Regions from separate parts of the Streptomyces chlorus genome, predicted to be linked through region 4. Evidence: riboswitches for the same ligand, from Rfam matches in the RefSeq annotation. Region 4 holds a riboswitch; each other region holds the start of a gene.

The links. Region 4 has a riboswitch for cobalamin ahead of ACFPZI_RS03705 (prenyltransferase/squalene oxidase repeat-containing protein). Riboswitches for the same ligand answer to the same signal wherever they lie in the genome.
Region 1: linked by a shared signal. The riboswitch ahead of ACFPZI_RS13625 (cobalamin biosynthesis protein) and the one ahead of ACFPZI_RS03705 (prenyltransferase/squalene oxidase repeat-containing protein) in region 4 are both predicted to bind cobalamin.
Region 2: linked by a shared signal. The riboswitch ahead of ACFPZI_RS19420 (energy-coupling factor ABC transporter permease) and the one ahead of ACFPZI_RS03705 (prenyltransferase/squalene oxidase repeat-containing protein) in region 4 are both predicted to bind cobalamin.
Region 3: linked by a shared signal. The riboswitch ahead of ACFPZI_RS23945 (ribonucleoside-diphosphate reductase subunit alpha) and the one ahead of ACFPZI_RS03705 (prenyltransferase/squalene oxidase repeat-containing protein) in region 4 are both predicted to bind cobalamin.

The regions. Positions count from the first base shown of each region.
Region 1 covers NZ_JBHSOA010000025.1:447,618-453,440, reverse strand. Annotated here, with positions in the region: gene ACFPZI_RS13640 (class II aldolase/adducin family protein) at 1-481, opposite strand, end outside; gene ACFPZI_RS13635 (inorganic phosphate transporter) at 709-1,977, shown strand; gene ACFPZI_RS13630 (hypothetical protein) at 2,010-2,231, shown strand; cobalamin riboswitch at 2,475-2,613, shown strand; gene ACFPZI_RS13625 (cobalamin biosynthesis protein) at 2,739-3,740, shown strand; gene ACFPZI_RS13620 (cobyric acid synthase) at 3,761-5,296, shown strand; partial or broken gene ACFPZI_RS13615 (hypothetical protein) at 5,293-5,472, shown strand; gene ACFPZI_RS13610 (putative cobaltochelatase) at 5,723-5,823, shown strand, end outside.
Region 2 covers NZ_JBHSOA010000042.1:44,498-50,320, forward strand. Annotated here, with positions in the region: gene ACFPZI_RS19400 (ABC transporter ATP-binding protein) at 1-5, opposite strand, end outside; gene ACFPZI_RS19405 (ABC transporter permease) at 2-937, opposite strand; gene ACFPZI_RS19410 (ABC transporter permease) at 943-1,911, opposite strand; gene ACFPZI_RS19415 (ABC transporter substrate-binding protein) at 1,932-3,536, opposite strand; cobalamin riboswitch at 3,764-3,994, shown strand; gene ACFPZI_RS19420 (energy-coupling factor ABC transporter permease) at 4,025-4,777, shown strand; gene ACFPZI_RS19425 (energy-coupling factor ABC transporter substrate-binding protein) at 4,774-5,184, shown strand; gene cbiQ (cobalt ECF transporter T component CbiQ) at 5,191-5,823, shown strand, end outside.
Region 3 covers NZ_JBHSOA010000053.1:23,940-29,762, forward strand. Annotated here, with positions in the region: gene mctP (monocarboxylate uptake permease MctP) at 1-1,515, shown strand, start outside; partial or broken gene ACFPZI_RS23940 (GNAT family N-acetyltransferase) at 1,593-2,145, shown strand; cobalamin riboswitch at 2,223-2,361, shown strand; gene ACFPZI_RS23945 (ribonucleoside-diphosphate reductase subunit alpha) at 2,487-4,919, shown strand; gene ACFPZI_RS23950 (ribonucleotide-diphosphate reductase subunit beta) at 4,919-5,823, shown strand, end outside.
Region 4 covers NZ_JBHSOA010000006.1:114,420-120,242, forward strand. Annotated here, with positions in the region: gene ACFPZI_RS03700 (glycoside hydrolase family 10 protein) at 267-1,622, shown strand; adenosylcobalamin-variant (AdoCbl-variant) riboswitch at 1,818-1,916, shown strand; gene ACFPZI_RS03705 (prenyltransferase/squalene oxidase repeat-containing protein) at 2,039-3,286, shown strand; gene ACFPZI_RS03710 (SCO2322 family protein) at 3,283-4,008, shown strand; gene ACFPZI_RS03715 (energy-coupling factor transporter transmembrane component T) at 4,079-5,146, shown strand; gene ACFPZI_RS03720 (ABC transporter ATP-binding protein) at 5,143-5,823, shown strand, end outside.

The DNA of each region.
Region 1 (5,823 bases), on a different contig from region 4:
CGTAGGGAGCCACCCGGACGGGTCCGCCGAGCGCGGCGGCCATGTAGTGGATCAGCGGGAGTTCGTCGACGAGCGTGGAGACGGCCGTCGCGTGCACGGCGTGCGTGTGCACCACCGCGCGGGCGCCGGTCGTGCGGTACACCGCGAGATGCAGGGGCAGTTCGCTGGTCGGGACCAGGGTGCCGAGGACCTGCCGGCCGGTGAGGTCGACGCCGGTGACGTCGTCCGGCGTCAGCCGGTCGTAGGGCACTCCCGACGGTGTGACCAGCACGGTCTCCCCGACCCGCACCGAGACGTTGCCGGAGGTCCCGACGACGAGCCCGTCCGAGACGGTCCGGCGGGCCGCCCCGACGAGGGTGGTCCAGGCACGCGCCTCCTCGCCGCTCACGGCTCTGTCCTGCCGCTCCCTCACGCGCTGCGGGCGGTCCTCGGCGCGTGCTGCGCCCTCCGCGCCCCGCCGGTCCCCCTGTCGCTCAGTCATGCCGCGATCCTGCCGGGTGACCGAGATCTCTTCAACGGCGTCTCGTCGGCTCCCTCGACTGCCCTCGACTGCCCTCGGCCGCCCTCGGCCGCCCTCGGCCGCCCTCGGCTCACTGTGGAGCAGTCGGCTTCATCACAGTCACCCTGTCGCCCATTCCAGTTCATCTTCCGTTCATCCAGGTTACCTACGTTCAACGCGCCAATGACTTCGAACGATTGCCTGGGTAAATGGAAAGCTTCTCGCTGATCCTCGCGATTGTGGTGGTAACCGCACTCGCGTTTGATTTCACGAACGGTTTCCACGACACCGCGAACGCGATGGCGACGACCATTTCGACCGGTGCCCTCAAGCCCAAGGTCGCGGTGGCGATGTCCGCCGTGCTCAACCTGGTGGGCGCCTTCCTCTCCGTGGAGGTCGCCAACACGATCTCCAAGGGCCTCGTCGACGAGGCCGGCATCCGTCCCGAGGTCATCTTCGCCGCACTGGTCGGCGCGATCCTCTGGAACCTCCTGACCTGGCTGGTCGGTCTGCCGTCCAGCTCCTCGCACGCCCTGATGGGCGGCCTGATCGGCGCCACCGTCGCCTCGGCGGGCTTCGGCGCGGTGCACGGCGACGTCCTGGTCACCAAGGTGCTGATCCCCGCGATCGTCGCGCCGCTGGTCGCCGGCCTGGCCGCGATGTTCGCGACCCGGCTGACCTACCGCATGGGCCGCAAGTCGGCCGACAGCAAGGCCTCCGAGAAGGGGTACCGGGCCGGACAGATCGCCTCCGCCGGTCTGGTCTCCCTGGCCCACGGCACCAACGACGCCCAGAAGACGATGGGCATCATCACCCTGGCTCTGGTCGCCGGCGGCACCCTCGCCCCGGACTCCGACCCGCCGATGTGGGTCATCCTCTCCGCGGGCATCGCCATCGCGCTCGGCACCTACCTCGGCGGCTGGCGCATCATCCGCACCATGGGCAAGGGCCTGACCGACCTCCAGCCGCAGCAGGGCTTCGCCGCCCAGACCAGCGCCGCGACGGTCATCCTGGCCTCCTCCCACCTCGGTTTCTCCCTGTCCACCACGCACTCCGTCTCCGGTTCCGTGATGGGTGCGGGCCTGGGCCGCAAGGGCGGCGTGGTCCGCTGGTCGACGGCCACCCGGATGTTCGTCGCCTGGGGCCTGACGCTGCCGGCGGCGGCCCTGGTCGCGGCGATCGCCGAGTGGGTCTGCGGCTTCGGCAGCTGGGGCACCGCCCTCGTCGCCGTCTTCCTGATCGCCTCCAGTGCGGCGATCTGGAAGATCTCCCGGCGCGAGGTCGTCGACCACACCAATGTCAACGTCACTGACGCCACTGACGCCACTGACGCCACTGACGAGGAGCAGAGCGGCGTCGTGACCGCGGCCATGGCCGCGGTGGCGCCCCCGCCGGCGAGCCCCGCGGCCGAGGAGCTCTCGGCCACCATCCCGGCCCCCACCGACCCGATGGCCCCTCCGGCCAGGACCACGGTCTGACCCCGCAGGAAGACACGTAGGAGAAGAGCACCATGAAGATCGACTGGGCGGCCCTCGGTTCCGTCTTCGGCGTCAGCCTCGTGGTCACCGTGGCCCTGGTGGCTCTGTTCACCCTGGGCATTACCGGACTGTCCCGCCGTGAACGGGCCGCCGCCCAGGGCGAGTCCGCGGTCCTGGCGGTCACCGGCGCCTACGCCTGCTTCGCGGCCTGCGCGGCGGCGGTGACGTACGGGATCTATCTGATCATGGCCTGATGACTTCCTGACGGCTGCCTGATTCCGGGGCCGGGGCCCGGGCCGGCGTCCCGGTCGGGTTCATGCCGTCCGGCGGGCGGTGCGGGGCACGTTGCCTCCGTACCGCCCGTTTCGCGCTTCCCGGACCATCCGTCGACCGGACCCGGACCGCCTGCCGGCCGTTTCCGCTCCGCCCGTCACGCCGCGGAACCCCTCTGTGGGCCTCAGCACACTTCAGCCTCGCAGGTCAAAGGCAAGTTGACGGTTCTTCCGGACCGTGGTGAACTGCCGGAGCCATTACGGCGGCAGGAGAGGAAGCCGGTGTGAATCCGGCGCGGTCCCGCCACTGTCACCGGGGTGAACGACCCCGGGAGCCAGGAACTCCCACCGCCGGTCTCGTCGAACCAGGGCGTGGACACCCTGAGTGAGGACATACCGCCATGCCCGGCTGCCTGTTGAGGTCGACCAGCGATGCTCCGCCCCGGCTCGGGGCGGCCACTCCCACCGGATCCCTCACCGGCTGAACCCATGGGTGCCGATCGCGAGTTCGCGTACGGCGCCGCCGCCGGCCTTCTCGGCGACCTGTTTCTCGGCGATCCCCGCCGAGGGCATCCGGTCGCCGCTTTCGGGCGGGCCGCGGCTGCCGTGGAACGGGTTCTGTGGCAGGACGACCGGGGTCGGGGCGCGCTGCACACCGCCGTCTGCGTCGGCGGGGCCGTCGCTCTGGGGAGCCTGGCCGCCCGCCTCGTACGGTCCTCCCCCGCCGCCTCCGTCGCCCTGACCGGCGCGGCCACCTGGGCCGTCGTCGGAGGGACGTCGCTGGCCCGGGAGGCCCGCGCCATCGGGCGTGCCCTGCAGTCCGGGGACGTCGAGGCGGCGCGGGCGCGGCTGCCGCACCTGTGCGGGCGGGACCCGCAGGCGCTGGACGCCGAGGGGATCGCCCGCGCGGTCGTGGAGTCCGTCGCCGAGAACACCTCCGACGCCGTGGTGGGCGCCCTGGTGTGGGGGGCCGTCGCCGGTGTGCCGGGGCTGCTCGGGTTCCGGGCCGTCAACACCCTGGACGCCATGGTCGGCCACAAGTCCCCCCGCCATCTGCGGTACGGCTGGGCCTCCGCGCGCCTCGACGACGTCGCCGGGTGGCCCGGGGCGCGGCTGACCGCCGTACTCGCCGCGGTCGCGGGGCCGGATCCGCGGGGTGCCGTCCTGGCCTGGCGCGCGGATGCCGCGAAGCATCCGAGTCCCAACGCCGGGCCCGTGGAGGCGTCCTTCGCGGGCGCGCTCGGCGTGCGGCTCGGCGGGACGCTGTCCTACGCCGGGCGGGTCGAGCACCGCCCCGTCCTCAACAGCGGCGGCCGTGCCGTGACCGTGGCGGACATCGACCGCTCGGTACGGCTCTCGCGGCGCGTCGGCTGGCTGGCACTCGGCGTCGGCGCCGCCGCGCGCATCGGCGTACGAGCCGTTGTGCGGGCCGGCGTACGGGCCGGTGTGCGAGGCGTCCCGAAGGCGCGCGGAAAGGGGCGTACGGCATGACAGGCGGTATGACGGGCGGTATGACGGGCGGCGGCCTGCTGGTCGCCGGTACGACGTCGGACGCCGGCAAGAGTGTGGTGACCGCCGGGATCTGCCGGTGGCTGGTGCGGCAGGGCGTCAAGGTCGCGCCGTTCAAGGCGCAGAACATGTCGCTGAACTCGTTCGTGACGCGGGAGGGCGCCGAGATCGGGCGGGCGCAGGCCATGCAGGCCCAGGCCTGCCGGGTCGAGCCGACCGCGCTGATGAACCCGGTGCTGCTCAAGCCGGGCGGAGAGCGGAGCAGCCAGGTCGTGCTGCTGGGCGAGCCGGTCGGTGAGCTGAGCGCGCGCGGCTACCACGGTGGGCGGCAACAGCAGCTCCTGGGCACGGTGTTGGACTCGCTCGCACAGTTGCGGGCCACGTACGACGTGGTGATCTGCGAAGGGGCCGGCAGCCCGGCCGAGATCAATCTGCGGCGCACCGACATCGTCAACATGGGGATCGCCAGGAACGCCTCGCTCCCCGTCCTCGTCGTCGGCGACATCGACCGCGGCGGGGTCTTCGCCTCCTTCTTCGGCACCGTCGCGCTGCTGTCACGCGAGGACCAGGAGTTGGTCGCCGGCTTCCTGGTGAACAAGTTCCGGGGCGATGTGTCGCTGCTGGAGCCGGGCCTGGACATGCTGCACGGTCTGACCGGGCGGCACACCTACGGCGTGCTGCCCTTCCGGCACGGGCTCGGCATCGACGAGGAGGACGGACTGGCGGTGTCCCTGCGGGGTGCCGTGCGGGAGTCCGCGGTCGCCGCGCCGGTCGGTGAGGACGTGCTGCGGGTCGCCGTGTGCGCGGTGCCGCTGATGTCCAACTTCACGGACGTGGACGCGCTGGCCGCGGAACCGGGCGTCGTGGTCCGTTTCGTGGACCGGCCCGAGGAACTGGCCGACGCCGACCTCGTGGTGGTGCCGGGCACGCGCGGCACCGTACGGGCGCTCCAGTGGCTGCGGGAGCGCGGGCTCGCGGACGCCCTGAAGCGGCGGACCGCCGAGGGGCGGCCCGTGCTCGGGATCTGCGGGGGCTTCCAGATCCTCGGCGAGCACATCGAGGACGACGTGGAGAGCCGCGCCGGCCGGGTCGACGGGCTCGGGGTCCTGCCCGTACGGGTGCGGTTCGCACGGGAGAAGACGCTCGAGCGGGCCGTCGGGGAGGCCCTCGGGGAGTCCGTCGAGGGCTACGAGATCCATCACGGGGTCGCCGACGTGCGGGGAGGGACGGCGTTCATCTCCGATGACAGTGGACACAGCCTGGACGGCTGCCGGGTCGGGCAGACCTGGGGCACGCACTGGCACGGTTCGCTGGAGTCGGACGGCTTCCGCCGGGCCTTCCTGCGCGAGGTGGCCGCCGCCGCGGGACGCCGTTTCGTACCGGCCCCCGACACCTCGTTCGCCGCGCTGCGCGAGGAGCAGCTCGACCGGCTCGGCGATCTGATCGAACAGCACGCGGACACGGACGCGTTGTGGCGGCTCATCGAGTCCGGTGCCCCGCAGGGACTGCCGTTCGTTCCACCGGGAGCGCCCGCATGAGCGCTGTGTTGTTGTCGACCGTCGACACCGATCTGCCGGCGGCCCGCGCCTCCACCGGCGTCTCCTACCGGATCGGCAGCCCGACCCGCGTGAACCTGGCGGCGGAACTGCCCGCGCTGCTGGACGGCGTGGAACTCGCCGTCGTACGGCTGCCGGGCGGCAAGCGTGCCTGGGAGGCGGAGCCGGACCAGAAGACCCTGGACCGGTTCCAGGCAACCTACCTCGAACATGAGGGCGACCCGGAGGAAGACCAGTGCTGTCCCTCGGAACCCCCGCATCGACGGGGGCAACCTGGCCCTGCCCCCACGCCGTCGGCGCAACTCAGGACCACCCCCGCGTCGGCGGGGAGCAGGCTTTGATCCTGCCGCTCTTGTGTTCCGCGCTCGCACCCATCCCCCAGGATTCACCCGAAGGAGTGTTCCGCGCATGAGTACGCCCTACCCTTTCACTGCGATTGTCGGCCAGGACGACCTGCGTCTCGCCCTGCTTCTCAACGCGGTGAGCCCAGCAGTGGGCGGAGTCCTGGT
Region 2 (5,823 bases), on a different contig from region 4:
GTCACAGCATCAGCTCCGATCGGCGTCGGGGGTTGATCCGCTCCCGCCAGACTCCGGCGAGCCCGGCGATGGCGAGGGTGGGGATGATCAGGAACAGGCCGGGGAAGAGGGTGGGCCACCACTGTCCGGCGAGCAGCGTGCCGCGGGCGCCCTGGATGAGGGTGCCGAGGCTGGCGGTGTGGGTGGGGAGGCCGAGGCCGAGGAAGGACAGCGCCGATTCGTGCCACATGGCGTGCGGGATCATCAGTACGGCGGCCAGTCCCGCCTGCGGCAGGACGCCGGGCAGCAGGTGCCGCAGCACCACCCGCCACCGGGACGCGCCGCCGGAGACGGCCGCGTCGATGTACGGGCGGGAGCGCAGGGAGAGGACCTCGGCGCGGACGATGCGGGCGGTGGACAGCCAGTGGGTGGCGGCCACCGACACCACCACCGGCCAGACGCCCGGCCGGAACATGGCGACGATGAAGATGCCGAGCAGCAGGTGGGGGACGGAGGAGAGGGTGTCGACCAGGCGCATGACGAGGCGGTCGACCCAGCCGCCCAGGGCTCCGGCGGTGGCTCCGACGGCGGTGCCGATCACGGTGGCGGTGAGCGCCGCCACGACCCCGACCAGCAGGGAGACCCGCAGGCCGTAGATGCAACGCAGCAGCAGGTCGCGGCCGACGTCGTCGGTGCCGAAGGGGTGGGCCCAGCTGGGTGGGAGGAGTTTCGAGGCGAGGTCGACGGCCTGTTGGTCGAGCTGGACCAGTGGTGGGACGAGCAGGACCGCGAGAGCGGTGACGGCGACCAGGGTGGCGGAGACGCGCAGCCGCAGGGTGTGGGTGGAGCGGCGGGCGGTACCGCGCGAGCGCCAGTCGGCGGCCGGGGCTGCGGACCCGGCCGTGTTCGCCTTCTCCAGTGTGGTGTCGGCTGTGGTGTCAGCTGTGGTGTCAGCCATCGGAATCACATCTCACTGAGCTTCACCCTCGGGTCGGTCAGTCCGTACAGGAGGTCCGCCAGGAGGTTTCCGGCGAGGACGGCGGCGGTGGCGAGGGTCGTCAGCGCGGCCAGCAGCGGGAAGTCGACGGCGGTGGCCGCCTCGACGGTGGCGGCGGCGATGCCCGGCCAGCTGAAGACGGTCTCGACCAGCAGGGCGCCGGTGATGAGTTCGGGTACGCGGGAGCCGATCAGGGTGAGGACGGGCAGGAGTCCTGAGCGCAGGGCGTGGCCGAGGAGCACGGTGCGTTCGCCGAGGCCGCGGGCGCGGGCGCCGCGTACCGGGTCCTCGGCGAGCGCGTCGCCGACGCCCTGGCGGACGTAGAGGGTGAACCAGGGCAGTTGGGAGACGGCGAGGACGCCGGCGGGGAGGATCAGGTGGCGTGCGACCTGTCCGGCGGTGACGTGTTCGCTGCCGGTGTCGGTGAGGCCGCCGGCCGGGAGGACGTCCAACTGGAGGGCGAAGAGCCAGACGGCGAGCAGGGCGATCCAGAAGACCGGCGCGGCTTCCAGGGAGTACGCGAGGGAGGTGACCGTACGGTCGAGGAGTGAGCCGGGGCGGCGGGCGGCGAGCACGCCGAGCAGGGTGCCGAGGAGGATGGCGACGGCGAACGCGACGGCGCACAGCAGCGTCGACCACACGATCCGTTCGCCGATCGCGTCGGCGACCGGTTGCCGTAGCACGCTGGACTGGCCGAGGTCGCCGGTGACGGCGGAGGTCAGCCACTCCCACCAGCGGGCGGCGAAGGGACGGTCCACGCCGAGGTTGTCCCGGAGCCGGTCCAGGGTTTCCTGGTCGGCGCCGAGGGCTGCGGTGCCGGCGTAGGCCTTGACGGGGTCGAAGGGGGAGGCGGCGGCGATGGCGAACACACCGAAGGTGACGACGAGGAGGACGGGCACGGCGAGCAGGGCCCGTCGTGCCACGAGGTGGGCCATCGGTGCCCAGGGCAGGGGGGTCACTTCTTGGGCTTCTTCGGCTGCCAGGCCTCGGCGTTCCACCAGGGGCCGCTGGCGAAGCCGTGCTCGTGCGGTTCGACCTGCGTGGTGAGGCCTTCCCATCGGTCGGCGAGGACGTAGAGGTGGTCGATGTGGGTGAGGAAGGTGTAGCCGGGGTTCTTGACGAGTGCGCGCTGGAGGTCGTCGTAGGCGGCCTTGCGGTCGTCGGGGTCCTGGCTGCGGCGGCCGGTGTCGAGGGCCTTGTCGACGGCGGGGTTGTCGTAGTGGGGCATGTTGTTGAAACCGTCGCCGGCGAGGGAGGAGTGCAGCAGGGTGTAGAGGCCGAAGTCGGGGTCGCCGGTGCTGCCGAAGCCGGCGAGGACGGCGTCCTTGCCCATCCGGGGTTCGATGACCTCCCAGGTGGCGCCCTCGACCTTGACGTCGATGCCGGCCTTCTTGGCGTCGGAGGCGTAGGCGAGGGCGTGGTCCTGGCGGACCTTGTCGCCGGAGGGGTAGAAGAGGGTGAAGGCGGCCCGGACGCCGTCCTTGGCGCGGATGCCGTCCTTGCCGGCCTTCCAGCCGTCGCGGTCGAGGATCTTCCGGGCCTCGGCGAGGTCCTGGGGGCGTTCGACGTCCTTGGTGTACCAGGGGTCGTCCAGGGGCAGCGGGCCGTAGGCGGGGCGGCCGGCTCCGTCGAGGATCTTGTCGACCATGGCCCGACGGTCCACGGCGAGGTCGAGGGCGCGGCGGACGGCGGTGTCGCCGGTGACCTCGTTCGCGGTGGGGAGGGTGACGGCGCGGAAGTCGTAGGTGGTGGCCTGGTACGTGGTGCGGCCGTCGTCGTTCTTGAAGGTGGCGGCGAGGTTGGGCGGGAGGGTCGCGCCGTCGAGGTCGCCGGAGCGCAGCCGGGTGGCTCGGACGTCGTCGTCGGCGATGACCGCCATGGTGAGCTTCTTCACCTTCGGGGCGCCGCCCCAGTAGTCCGGGTTCGCCTTGAAGGTGAGCTTCTCACCCTTGCTCCAGCCGGTGAGGACGTACGGTCCGGTGCCGACCGGCTCGGTGTTGAAGGCGCCGGTGTTGGGGTCCTGCTCGCCGGCGATGTGCTCGGGGACGATGGGCAGGACGGTGCGGGCGGCGAAGGCCGCGTACGGGTACTTGAGGGTGAAGACGACCTTGTCGTCGCCGTCCGCGCGGACCCGCTCGACGGCGTCCAGTTCGCTCTTGGCGGTGTTGTTGGTCTTGTCGTCGAGCACCGTTTCGTACGTGTAGACGACGTCCTCGGCGGTGAGGGGTTCGCCGTCGCTGAACTTCACGCCGGAGCGGAGGGTGTAGGTGTAGGTGCGGCCGTCGTCGGCGATCTCGGGGAGCGCCTTGGCCAGGGCGGGCTTCAGTTTCAGGTCGGCGTCCCGGGCGAGCAGCCCGTCGAAGACCTTGGAGTTGCCGTCCTTGCCGTAGCCGAGCAGGGGGCTCAGGGTGTCGGGCTCGGAGGGGACTCCGATCACCACGGACTCGGCGGACCCGCCGCCCGTACCGGCGTCCGAGCCGCCGGTCGGCGCCGAGCAGGCGGCGACCGCGGCGGCCATGGTCGCCGCGAGGGCGGTACCCCGTATTCGTCGGATGGTCATCGAATCTCACACCTCTGCTGCCCGGAACTCGTTGTTGCATATTAGTTGCAGCTGGGCTCTGCCCAGGACCCCCTCCCCCCATTCCCGCGCTGGGGTGAACGGCGCCGAAAGGGTGCCGCCCGCGCGCCCGCCGATGTGCGACCTGCGTGCCGTGGTGGTCAGGACCGCGGATGTGCGCCGGGGCGAGAGCCGCGGAACGCCGTGCGCGCGCCCCCCTGGGGCGGCTTGTCAGGTGCCTGGACCTGGGTCTACTGTCACCACGCCTTGGTGAACGGGAAATCCGGTGCGATACCGGTGCGGCCCTCGCCACTGTGATCGGGAAGTCCGGCTCCGGCCCCTGGTCCTGTCCCCCCGACAGGACCGACGGGCAGCCACTGGGTCCACCTGGGACCCGGGAAGGCGGAGTTCGGGCGGTGGTACCCGTCAGCCAGGAGACCGGCCAAGGCGCGTCAACCATCCACGAGGTGCTGGAGAGGGTCTGCTGAGCCATGCACATTGCCGAGGGTTTTCTGCCACCGGTGCACGCGGTCGCCTGGGGCGCCGCGGCGGCGCCGTTCGTCGTCCACGGAGCCCGGTCGCTCATCCGTGAAGTCAAGGAACATCCCGAGAACACGCTGCTGCTCGGCGCCTCGGGAGCGTTCACCTTCGTCCTGTCCGCGCTGAAACTGCCCTCGGTGACGGGGAGTTGCTCCCACCCCACCGGCACCGGCCTGGGCGCCATCCTGTTCCGGCCGCCGGTCATGGCGGTACTGGGCACCATCACCCTGCTGTTCCAGGCCCTGTTGCTCGCCCACGGCGGGCTGACCACGCTGGGCGCCAACGTCTTCTCGATGGCGATCGTCGGTCCGTGGGCGGGGTACGGCGTGTACCGGCTGGCGCGCCGGTACGGGGCGCCGCTGATGGCCGCGGTGTTCTGCGGCGCGTTCGTCGCCGACCTGTCCACGTACTGCGTGACGAGTGTGCAGCTGGCGCTCGCGTTCCCCGACCCGGGGAGTGGATTCCTGGGCGCGCTCGGGAAGTTCGGCTCCATCTTCGCCCTGACGCAGATCCCGCTCGCGGTGAGCGAGGGGCTGCTGACGGTGCTGGTGATGCGCCTGCTGGTGCAGTCCAGCAAGGGCGAACTGACCCGGCTCGGCGTGCTGGTGGCCGGAAAGCGGGCCGCGACGGCGGCGGAGGCCGGAACGGAAACAGAGTCGGGGACGACAACAGAGTCGGGGACGACCGGGGCGGTGGCGCGATGACCAGGAACGCGAAGATCAACACGCTGCTGCTGCTCGCCGTGGCCGCGCTCGCGGTGCTGCCGCTGGTGCTCGGGCTCGGCGATCACAAGGAGGAGCCGTTCGCGGGCGCGGACGGCGAGGCGGAGACCGCGATCACCGAGATCGAACCGGACTACGAGCCGTGGTTCTCGCCGCTGTACGAACCCCCTTCCGGTGAGATCGAGTCGGGGCTCTTCGCCCTCCAGGCCGCCGTCGGCGCGGGCGTCCTGGCGTACTACTTCGGGGTGCGGCGCGGGCGTCGGCAGGGTACGGAAGGGGTGCGGCGGCAACTGCGGGAGACCGGAGCGGACTTGAGTACCGGCACCGGCACCGGCGTGGGCATCGGCGCGGGCCCCGACGAGGCGGTCTCCCCCGGATCCCGGTCCTGACCGGCCGTGCTGCCGATCGACGCGGCGGCGCACAGCAGTCGCTGGCGCCGCCGTCATCCCGTGGACAAGGCCGTGCTCGGACTGGGGCTCACCGTGCTCGCGATCTCCCTGCCGCCCTGGCCGGGCGCGGCCCTGGTGCTGCTGACCGCGCTCGCGGTGCTGCTGGGCCCGGCGGGGGTGCCGGGGCGGCGGCTGTGGCGCGCCTACCGGGTGCCGCTGGGCTTCTGCGTCACCGGGGCGCTCCCGCTGCTGGTGCAGGTGGGCGGGCCGGACGGGTTCGTGTCTCCGGCCCCCGAAGGGCCGCTGCGCGCGGGCGAGTTGCTGCTGCGCACCTCGGCGGCCTCCCTCGGTGTGCTGCTGTTCGCCTTCACCACGCCGATGTCCGACCTGCTGCCGCGCCTGGTACGGGCCGGGGTGCCCGCTCCCCTCGTCGACGTGGCTCTGGTGACGTACCGCATGAGCTTCCTGCTGCTCGACTCGGTGCGCCGGATCAGGGAGGCGCAGGCGGCCCGGCTCGGGCACACCACCCGGGCGGCGGCCTGGCGTTCGCTGGGCGGGCTCGGCGCGACGGCGTTCGTCCGGTCCTTCGACCGGGCGGCGCGGCTGCAGACGGGGCTCGCCGGACGCGGCTACGACGGC
Region 3 (5,823 bases), on a different contig from region 4:
GGACGGTCGTTCGGTACCTGGGTCACCTGGTTCCTGCTCGGCGGCGACCTGTACACCGCGTACACCTTCGTGGCCGTACCGGCGGCGATCTACGCGGCGGGCGCGGCGGGCTTCTTCGCCGTGCCGTACACCATCCTCGTCTACCCGCTGATCTTCACCTTCCTGCCTCGGCTGTGGTCGGTGTCGCACAAGCACGGCTATGTGACGACCTCCGACTTCGTGCGCGGCCGGTTCGGCTCGAAGGGGCTGTCGCTGGCGGTGGCGGTCACCGGCATCCTGGCGACGATGCCGTACATCGCGCTCCAACTGGTCGGCATCCAGGCCGTGCTGGACGTGATGGGTGTCGGCGGCGGCGAGGACACCAACTGGTTCGTCAAGGACCTGCCGCTGCTGATCGCCTTCGGTGTGCTGGCGGCGTACACGTACTCGTCGGGTCTGCGGGCCCCCGCGCTGATCGCGTTCGTGAAGGACACGCTGATCTACCTCGTGATCGCGGTGGCGATCATCTACATCCCGATCAAGCTGGGCGGCTTCGACGACATCTTCGCCAGGGCGAGCGAGGCGTACAGCGAGACCAACCCGGCCACGGGCGCGCCGCGCGGTTCGCTGGTGCCGGGCGAGGCGGGGCAATGGACGTACGCCACGCTGGCGTTGGGATCGGCGCTCGCGCTGTTCATGTACCCGCACTCGATCACCGCGACGCTGTCCTCGCGCAGCCGTGAAGTGATCCGCCGCAACACCACGCTCCTGCCGCTGTACTCACTGATGCTGGGCCTGCTGGCCCTGCTCGGCTTCATGGCGATCGCGGCCGGGGTCGAGGTCAGCAACGGGCAACTGGCGATCCCGCAGTTGTTCGAGAACATGTTCCCGGCCTGGTTCGCCGGCGTGGCCTTCGCCGCCATCGGCATCGGGGCGCTGGTGCCGGCGGCGATCATGTCGATCGCCGCCGCGAACCTGTTCACCCGCAACATCTACAAGGACTTCATCAAGCCGGACGCGACACCCGCGCAGGAGACCAAGGTCTCCAAGGTGGTCTCGCTGCTCGTGAAGGTGGGTGCGCTGGCCTTCGTCCTCACCATGGACAAGACGGTCGCCATCAACTTCCAGCTCCTTGGCGGCATCTGGATCCTGCAGACCTTCCCCGCCCTGGTGGGCGGCCTGTTCACCCGCTGGTTCCACCGCTGGGCGCTGCTCGCGGGCTGGGCGGTCGGCATGGTCTACGGCACGGTCGCGGCGTACGGGGTGGCCTCGCCGACGCAGAAGCACTTCGGCGGCTCGTCAAAGGAGATCCCGGGTATCGGCGAGATCGGCTACATCGGCCTCACCGCCTTCGTGACCAATGCCCTGGTCACGATCGCCCTGACCTTCGTCCTGAGGGCCGTCAAGGCGCCCGAGGGCATCGACGAGACCCGGCCGCAGGACTACACGGTGGACGCGGGCGATCCGGGCGTCAGCACCGAGCTGCCCCTGGACACGGCCGACACAGCCGACACAGCCGCCGACGGCAAGCACTGACGCGGTACGCGGGTACGACAACGGGCCGCGGATGTCTCCGGCGGCCCGTTGTCGTACCCGCGGGGCACACTCGCCCCATGGACATCGTCACCCGGCCGGTGGAACCGTACGAGTTCGAGGAGCTCGGTGAGCTCACCGCGCAGGCCTGTCCGCGCGACGGGCTGCTCGGCTTCGGGAGAGCGACGCGTACCTCGGTGAGCTCAGGGACGTCGCCGGGCGGGCCACGACCGCCGAGGTACTGGTCGCCGTGGAGAGGACCGGAGCGCGTCCCGGGGCGGCGGAGGCGGGCGGCGCGGGAAGGGTGCTGGGCGGGGTGACGTTCGTACCGCGCGGCGGGCCGATGGCCGATACGGCCGGGCCCGGCGAGGCGGAGATCCGGATGCTCGCGGTCGCCCGCGCCGCCCGGCGCCGGGGTGTCGGGGAAGGCCCTCGTCCGCGCCTGTGCCGACCGGGCACGGGCCACGGGCCACGGAGGGGTGCGTACGGATCGTGCTGTCGACCCGGCGGACGATGCGTGCGGCCCACCGCATCCACGAGCGTCTCGGTTTCGTCCGCTCCCCCGGGCGGGACTGGAACCCTGTTCCGCACCTGGACGACATCACGCTGCTCACCTATGAGCTGACGCTCTGACACCACCGCGGCCCTGCGCCGCAGCACCCACCGGGACACAAGATATGGGCCCGCCGACAGAACCCGACACAAGATGTATGCTCGTGCTCGCTGTCGCCGCAGGGGAATCCGGTGCGAATCCGGAACTGTCCCGCAACGGTGTACTTGTGCGTGTTCGCGTTTCCCGCGTACCCGCACGGGCTTAGTCCGAGGACCTGCCGACAGTGCGCCCGGCCGTCCGGTCCGGGTGCCTGACGTCCGGGCCTCGCGGAATGGGCCGGTGGACGCGAGGCACGTTCGCGTGCTCGTGTGCTGCCCCCTGCCCTCGCCGAGGCCCCGTGCCGAGCGAGGGAGAGCCCCACGTGACCATCGCGCCAGCCGATCCTGCTTCAGCGGTCGACGTGAGCGACGGCCCCGGTGCCGCGCTGCTGCGGACCCTGACCGAGCTGACCGCCGATCTCCCCGACGCCGACCCCGGCCGGGTCGCCGCCGCCGCGCTGCGCGGCCGGTCCGCCCATGCGGACGAGGCCGAGCTGCGCGAGCTGGCCACCGAGGCGGCGGCCGGGCTCATCTCCGAGGATCCCGTCCACTCCCGGCTCGCCGCCCGCCTGCTGACCCTCGGCATCCGCGCCGAGGCCGCCTCGCAGGGTGTCACGTCGTTCACCTCGTCGATCGCTGCCGGGCACCGCGAGGGCCTCATCGCGGACCGGACCGCCGAGTTCGTCCTGCTGCACTCGGACCGTCTTGACGCGCTGATCGACCCCCGCGCGGACGACCGCTTCGGCTACTTCGGGCTGCGCACCCTGTACAGCCGCTATCTGCTGCGGCATCCGGTCACCCGCAAGGTCGTCGAGGCACCGCAGCACTTCCTGCTGCGGGTCGCCGCCGGTCTCGCCGAGAACGGCACCCCCCGTGCGGTGGACGAAGTCGCCGAGCTGTACGGCCTGATGAGCCGCCTGGAGTACCTTCCCTCCTCCCCCACCCTGTTCAACTCCGGTACCCGACACCCCCAGATGTCCTCCTGCTACCTCCTCGACTCCCCCAAGGACGAGCTGGACTCCCTCTACGACCGCTACCACCAGGTGGCCCGCCTCTCCAAGCACGCCGGCGGCATCGGCCTGGCCTACTCCCGCATCCGCTCCCGGGGTTCGCTGATCCGCGGCACCAACGGGCACTCAGGCGGCATCGTCCCGTTCCTGAAGACCCTGGACGCCTCCGTCGCCGCCGTGAACCAGGGCGGCCGGCGCAAGGGCGCGGCGGCGGTCTACCTGGAGACCTGGCACTCGGACATCGAGGAGTTCCTGGAGCTGCGCGACAACACCGGTGAGGACGCCCGCCGTACGCACAACCTGAACCTCGCGCACTGGGTGCCGGACGAGTTCATGCGCCGGGTCGACGCCGACGCCGCCTGGTCGCTGTTCTCCCCGTCCGCCGTCCCGGACCTGGTCGACCTGTGGGGCGAGGAGTTCGACGCGGCCTACCGGGCCGCCGAGGCCGCGGGCCTGGCGCGGAAGACGATCCCCGCCCGGGAGCTGTACGGGCGCATGATGCGGACCCTCGCCCAGACCGGCAACGGCTGGATGGCGTTCAAGGACGCCGCCAACCGCACCGCCAACCAGACCGCCGAGCCCGGCCACGTCGTCCACTCGTCCAACCTGTGCACGGAGATCCTCGAGGTCACCAGCGACGGGGAGACAGCGGTCTGCAACCTGGGCTCGGTCAACCTCGGCGCGCTCGTCGACCCGGCGGCCGGTGACCTGGACTGGGAGCGGCTGGACGAGACCGTGCGCACAGCCGTCACCTTCCTCGACCGGGTCGTGGACATCAACTTCTACCCGACCGAGCAGGCGGGCCGTTCCAACGCGCGCTGGCGCCCGGTGGGGCTGGGAGTGATGGGCCTCCAGGACGTCTTCTTCGCCCTGCGCCTGCCCTTCGACTCCCCGAAGGCCCGGCGGCTCTCCACCCGGATCGCCGAGCGCATCATGCTCGCCGCGTACGAGACCTCCGCCGACCTCGCCGCGCGCCCCCGGACGCCCGCGACGGGCTCCGGGACAGCGGGGAACCCCGTCGGCCCCCTGCCGGCCTGGGAGCACACGCGTACCGCCCGGGGCGTGCTGCACCCCGACCACTACGACACCGAACTCACCTGGCCCGAGCGCTGGTCGGCGCTGCGCGAACGTATCGCCTCCGTCGGCATGCGCAACTCGCTGCTGCTGGCGATCGCGCCGACCGCCACCATCGCGTCCATCGCGGGCGTGTACGAGTGCATCGAGCCGCAGGTGTCCAACCTGTTCAAGCGCGAGACGCTGTCCGGTGAGTTCCTCCAGGTCAACTCGTATCTGGTGAACGACCTGAAGCGGCTGGGCGTGTGGGACGCGCGGACCCGCGAGGCGCTGCGCGAGGCCGGCGGCTCGGTGCGGGACTTCACCTGGATCCCCGAGGAGGTGCGCGGGCTGTACCGCACCGCGTGGGAGATCCCGCAGCGCGCCCTGATCGACATGGCCGCCGACCGCACCCCGTTCCTGGACCAGTCGCAGTCGCTGAACCTGTTCATGGAGACGCCGACCATCGGAAAGCTCTCCTCGATGTACGCCTACGCCTGGAAGCGGGGCCTGAAGACCACGTACTACCTGCGCTCCCGACCGGCGACCCGCATCGCCCGCGCGGCCCAGGCACAGACCACTGCCGCCGCCGGCCCCGTCCCCACCCCTGTCCCCGCCCGGCAGCCGGCCGCCGACCCCGAAGCCGTCGCCTGCTCCCTTGAGAACCCCGAGTCCTGCGAGGCCTGCCAGTAATGACCACCGCCCCCCGAACCCGGAACCTGCTCGAGCCGGGCTTCGAACTCACCCTGCGCCCCATGCGTTACCCCGACTTCTACGAGCGCTACCGGGACGCGATCAAGAACACCTGGACCGTGGAGGAGGTCGACCTCCACTCGGACGTCGCCGACCTCGCGAAACTGAGCCCCGCCGAACAGCATCTGATCGGCCGTCTGGTGGCGTTCTTCGCCACCGGCGACTCGATCGTGGCCAACAACCTGGTGCTCACCCTCTACAAGCACATCAACTCCCCGGAGGCGCGGCTGTATCTGTCGCGGCAGCTCTTCGAGGAGGCGGTGCACGTCCAGTTCTATCTGACCCTGCTGGACACCTACCTGCCCGATCCGGAGGACCGGACGGCCGCGTTCGCGGCGGTGGAGAACATCCCGTCCATCCGGGAGAAGGCCGAGTTCTGCTTCACGTGGATGGACTCGGTGGAGAAACTCGACCGGCTGGAGACGCGGGCCGACCGCCGCCGCTTCCTCCTCAACCTGATCTGCTTCGCCGCGTGCATCGAGGGCCTGTTCTTCTACGGGGCGTTCGCCTACGTGTACTGGTTCCGCAGCCGGGGCCTGCTGCACGGTCTCGCGACCGGCACCAACTGGGTGTTCCGGGACGAGACGATGCACATGTCCTTCGCCTTCGACGTGGTCGACACCGTCCGCAAGGAGGAGCCGGACCTGTTCGACGACGAGCTTCAGCAGCAGGTGACGGACATGCTGCGCGAGGCGGTCGAGGCGGAGCTGCAGTTCGGGCGCGACCTGTGCGGTGACGGGCTGCCGGGCATGAACACCGAGTCGATGCGGCAGTACCTGGAGTGCGTGGCCGACCAGCGGCTCACCCGCCTGGGCTTCGCTCCGGTGTACGGCTCGGGCAATCC
Region 4 (5,823 bases):
TTCCCTCGGCCGCCCGCCTCCCCCACGCCTGTCACCCTTCGGCCATACGCGGACCAGTTGCGCGCGAATGATTGACCACCCCTCCGTTCATCCATATCGTCTGCGCTGCCATTCGGAGTTCATCCCGAAACATTCGAACCCGCAGGGCGAGCTTCGGGCACCTCGACACAGAGCGCGACAGCAGGCGATCCCCGCCGTCCGCACCACCACGGAACCCCCACCAGAGAAGAGATGACATGCACATGATCAAATTAGGAGTCCGGGAGATGAGAGCCAAGGCGGCCAGAGGCCCCCTGGCCGTCGCCGCGACCGCGCTGCTCACCGTGACCGCGCTCGTGGCGCTCCCCCAGAGCACCGCGCACGCCGCCGACACCCTGGGCGCGGCAGCGGCCGAGAAGGGCCGCTACTTCGGTGCCGCGGTCGCCGCGAACCGCCTGGGCGAGGCGCAGTACGCCGCCACGCTCAACACCGAGTTCAACTCGGTGACGCCCGAGAACGAGATGAAGTGGGATGCCCTCGAGCCCAGCCGCGGCTCGTTCAGCTTCGGCAACGCCGACAGGATCGTGGACCACGCCCGGAGCCGGGGCAAGTCGGTCCGCGGGCACACCCTGGTGTGGCACTCCCAGCTGCCCGGCTGGGTCTCCGGCCTCGGCGCCACCGACCTGCGGTCGGCGATGAACAACCACATCACCCAGGTCATGACGCACTACCGGGGCGCGATCCACTCCTGGGACGTGGTCAACGAGGCGTTCCAGGACGGAAGCAGCGGCGCCCGGCGCAGCTCGCCCTTCCAGGACAGGCTCGGCAACGGCTTCATCGAGGAGGCCTTCCGTACGGCCCGCGCGGCCGACCCGAACGCCAAACTCTGCTACAACGACTACAACACCGACGGCGTCAACGCGAAGAGCAACGCCGTCTACGCCATGGTCCGGGACTTCAAGTCCCGTGGCGTGCCCATCGACTGCGTGGGTTTCCAGTCCCACTTCAACAGCGCCTCCCCGGTGCCCTCCGACTACCGGGCCAACCTCCAGCGCTTCGCCGACCTCGGTGTGGACGTACAGATCACCGAGTTGGACATCGAGGGCTCGGGCACGACCCAGGCCACCCACTACGGCAATGTCGTCACCACCTGCCTCGCGGTGTCCCGGTGCACCGGCATCACGGTATGGGGCATCCCGGACAAGTACTCGTGGCGGTCGAGCGGAACGCCCCTGCTGTTCGACGACAACTACACCAAGAAACCCGCCTACCACGCCGTCCTGAGCGCGCTCGGCGGCGCCCCCGGCGGTGGCGGCGGCCCCGGCACCCCCGGCGCGGCCTGCACCGCCGCCTACACCACGACGGAGGACTGGGGCGGCGCCTACAACGGCAAGGTGACCATCACGGCGGGCAGTTCGCCGATCAGCGCGTGGAGCGTGAACGTCACCATGACGCCCCCGCAGAAGGTCTCCACGGTCTGGAACGGCTCACCCACCTGGGACACCAGCGGCAACGTCATGACGGTGCGCTCCAGTTGGAACGGCACGCTCGCGGCCGGAGCCTCGACGACCTTCGGCTTCACGGTGACGAGGAACGGCGGCTCGACGACGCCACCCCAGCTCGGCCCCTGCACAGCCTCCTGACCGAAGCCCCGGTTCCAGCGGCTCAGGTGCCGGCCCGCACCCGTCGACGGGTGCGGGCCGGTGACGTACACGGCCGTGCGGGCCGGTGACGTAAGCGGTGGTGTGAGCGGGTGACCTACGCGGTCACGTGACCTCGGCCACCCGTTTCAAGCCACTCCTGACCGCTTTCTTACGGGCGGGTAGAGTGGCGACGTCGTCATCACACCCGTACGGGGGAAAGCCGGTGCAATTCCGGCGCTGACCCGCAACCGTGAGCCGTCCACCGTGACGGTGAGCCGGAATGCCCCGGACGGATCGTGACCGGCTCACGCGTCCGGCGGTCCGCCGGTGCGCGGCACCGCCGAGGTATGCGGAGCCGAGCCGCCGGGGTGTCCCGTGCTGCCCGGCTCCCTCACAGGGAGAGGCCCCCGCCGATCATGAACGTCCGCAGCAGCGCAGCGGTCCTGGCCGCCATAGCCGTGCTCGGCGCCGCCGCACCGGCCACCGCCGACTCGTCGCCGTCCCCCTCGCCGTCCCAGCAGGCCCTGCCCTCCGCCCTGTACGGCGAGAGCGACCCGCAGTACGACGGTGTGTGGCGCCAGTCGCTGGCCCTGCTCGCCCAGCACACGGTGGGTGCCGAGCCGCCGAAGGCGGCCGTCGACTGGCTGGCCGGCCAGCAGTGCGCCGACGGCTCCTTCGCCCCGTTCCGCGCCGACACCGGCACCGCGTGCGACGCCAAGACCATGGTCGACACCAACCAGACCGCCGCCGCCGTGCAGGCCCTCGCCGCGCTCGGCGGGCACGACGCCGTCACCGGCAAGGCCCTCAACTGGCTGAAGTCCGTCCAGAACAAGGACGGCGGCTGGGGCTACATGGCGGGCGGGGACAGCGACGCCAACTCCACGTCCGTCGTCGTCGGCGCGCTCGCCGCCGCAGGCGAGAAGCCGGCCGCGGTCGTCAAGGACGGCAAGTCCCCCTACGACGCCCTGCTGAAGCTGGCCCTGCCGTGCGACACCAAGGGCGACGGGGCGGGCGCCTTCGCCTTCCAGCCGGACAAGAAGGGCGAACTGGTCGCCAACGCCGACGCCACCGCGGCCGGTGTGGCCGGCTCCCTCGGTGTGGGCCTGGTGGTCGAGCCGGGCAAGGGCAAGGCGGCGGACGCCGCGTGCGAGAAGGCCGGGACGCCCGAGCAGGCCGCCGCCAACGGTGCCGCCCACCTCACGGACGCGCTCGCCGCGGACGGTCACCTCGTCTCCGCGCTCCCCGGCGCCGAGGACCAGCCCGACTACGGCAACACCGCCGACGCGGTGGTCGCGCTCGCGGCGCAGGGCGCCACCGGGCCGGCTGCGAAGTCCGTGGCCTGGCTGGAGAAGAACGCCGCCGACTGGGCCGCCCAGAGCGGTCCCGCCGCCTACGCCCAGCTGATCTTCGCCGCCCACGCCACGGGCACCGACCCGCGCGCCTTCGGCGGCACCGACCTGGTGAAGCAGCTGACCGCCACCGGGCCCGCCGCACAGGCGGCCGACACCTCCGGCGAGAAGAACGGGCAGGAACGGAAGGACGAGAAGGAGAAGGACGACTCGGGCTCCGGTTCGGGCGTCTGGTGGGCCCTCGGGGTCTGCCTGGTGGCCGGTGCCGGCGTCGGCATCCTGGTGAGCAGCCGGAAGAAGAGGCAGCAGCCGTGATCCGCCGGCCCCACCGGGCCGGCCGGGCCGTCGTACTGTTCCTGGCCGCGCTCCTGCCCCTTCTGGCGGGCGCGGGCCAGGCGCAGGCCGCCGGCTACCGGTACTGGTCCTTCTGGGACCTCGACGGCGACACCTGGACGTACGCCACCCAGGGCCCGTCCATCGCCCGCCCCGCCGACGGCGACGTCCAGGGCTTCCGCTTCGCCGTCAGCGAGGAGTCCGACGACTCGGCGCAGCCCCGGGGCGCCACCGACTTCGCCGCCATCTGCGGGCAGACCCCGGCGAAGGACGGCAGCAAGCGGGTCGCCCTCGTCATCGACTTCGGTACGGCCCAGGACGCCCCGTCCGGCGAGACCCCGCCGGCGAACCGCACCGCCTGCGCCCGGGTCGCCCCGGACGCCAGCAGCGCCGAGGCCCTGGCCTCCGTCGCCGAACCCCTGCGCTACGACAACAGCGCCCTGCTGTGCGCCATCGCCGGATACCCGCAGCGCGGGTGCGGGGAGCAGGTGTCGGGGACGGGCACGGAGTCCGGCACGGGCGCATCGACGCCCGGGAAGGAGACCGAGAACGGCGCCAAGGACACCGGTTCCCCCGCGTCCGATAAGGCCGGGGAGTCCGGAGAGTCCGGCGACGGTGGTCCGTCCCTCGGTCTCGTCGCCGGGATCGCCGTGGTGGCGCTGCTCGGGGCGGCGGCCTTCCGGCAGATACGCCGTCGTGGCTGAGCCCGACGGCAGCCGGCCACGGGAACGCACAGCGACCGCCCCCGCCCTCCGTCGCCGGCAGGGCACCCCCCTGCACCCCGGCGCCTGGTGGCTGTGGGCGCTGGCTCTCGGTGTCGCCGCCACCCGCACCACCAACCCCCTGCTGCTCGCCCTCCTGGTCATGGTCTCCACGTACGTCGTGGCCACCCGCCGGCCGAACGCCCCCTGGGCCCGCTCGTACGGCGCGTTCGTCAAGCTGGCGCTGGCCGTGATCGTCATCCGGCTGCTCTTCGCGATCGTCCTCGGCTCCCCCGTCCCCGGTACGCACATCCTCCTCGACCTGCCCGAAGTCCCGCTCCCCGACTGGGCGCAGGGCATCCGTCTGGGCGGCCGGGTCACGGCCGAGGCGCTCACGTTCGCCCTGTACGACGGCATGAAGCTGGCCACGCTGCTCATCTGCGTCGGCGCGGCGAACGCCCTCGCCAACCCGTCCCGCCTGCTGAAGTCCCTGCCCGGCGCGCTGTACGAGATGGGTGTGGCCGTGGTCGTGGCGCTGACCTTCGCGCCGAGTCTGATCACGGACGTCCAGCGGCTGCGCGCCGCCCGTCGGCTGCGGGGCCGTCCCGACCGCGGGGTCCGGGGTCTGCTCCAGGTCGGACTCCCTGTACTGGAGGGCGCGTTGGAGCGTTCGGTCGCGCTCGCCGCCGCGATGGACGCCCGCGGGTACGGCCGTACGGCGCAGGTCCCGGCCGGGGTCCGGCGTACCACCGCCGTCCTCACCCTCGGCGGGCTGCTCGGCGTCTGCGCGGGTACGTACGGGCTGCTCACCGCCGAAGGCGCCACGTACGGTGTCCCCGTGCTCCTCGCCGGTCTGGCCGCCGCGCTCGCGGGGCTGTGGCTGGGCGGACGGCGTTCCCTGCGCACCCGTTACCGACCCGACCGCTGGGACGCCCGCGCCTGGCTGGTCGCCGGCTCCGGCTCGGCTGTCGCGGCGCTGCTGGCCGTCGCCGCCGTGCGCGACCCGGCGGCCCTGCACCCCGGTGTGGTGCCGCTGGTCGCGCCCACGCTGCCCCTGTGGCCGGCAGCGGCCGTCCTCATCGGCCTGCTCCCCGCCTTCGTCACCCCCGCCCCCGAGGACACCGGCAAGGAGCCGTCGTGATCCGCTTCGAGAACGTCTCCGTGACGTACGACGGCTCCCCCGAACCCTCCGTGCGGGGCGTCGACTTCGAGGTCCCGGAGGGCGAACTCGTCCTGCTCGCCGGGCCGTCCGGGGTCGGCAAGTCCACGGTGCTGGGCGCGGTCAGCGGCCTCGTCCCGCACTTCACGGGCGGCACCCTGCGCGGCAGGGTCACGGTGGCCGGCCGCGACACCCGTACCCACAAGCCACGCGAACTCGCCGACGTGGTGGGGACGGTGGGCCAGGACCCGCTGTCGCACTTCGTGACGGACCTCGTCGAGGACGAGCTCGCTTACGGCATGGAGTCGTTGGGACTGCCCCCGGACGTGATGCGCCGTCGCGTCGAGGAGACCCTGGACCTGCTGGGCCTGGCCGACCTGCGCGACCGCCCCATCTCCACGCTCTCCGGCGGCCAGCAGCAGCGCGTCGCCATCGGCTCGGTCCTCACCCCGCACCCCCGGGTGCTGGTCCTCGACGAGCCGACGTCCGCGCTGGACCCGGCGGCGGCAGAGGAGGTCCTCGCGGTGCTCCAGCGGCTCGTCCACGATCTCGGCACCACCGTCCTCATGGCCGAGCACCGCCTGGAACGCGTCGTCCAGTACGCCGACCGGGTGGCGCTGCTGCCGGGACCGGGCGAGCCCCCGCTGTTCGGGACCCCG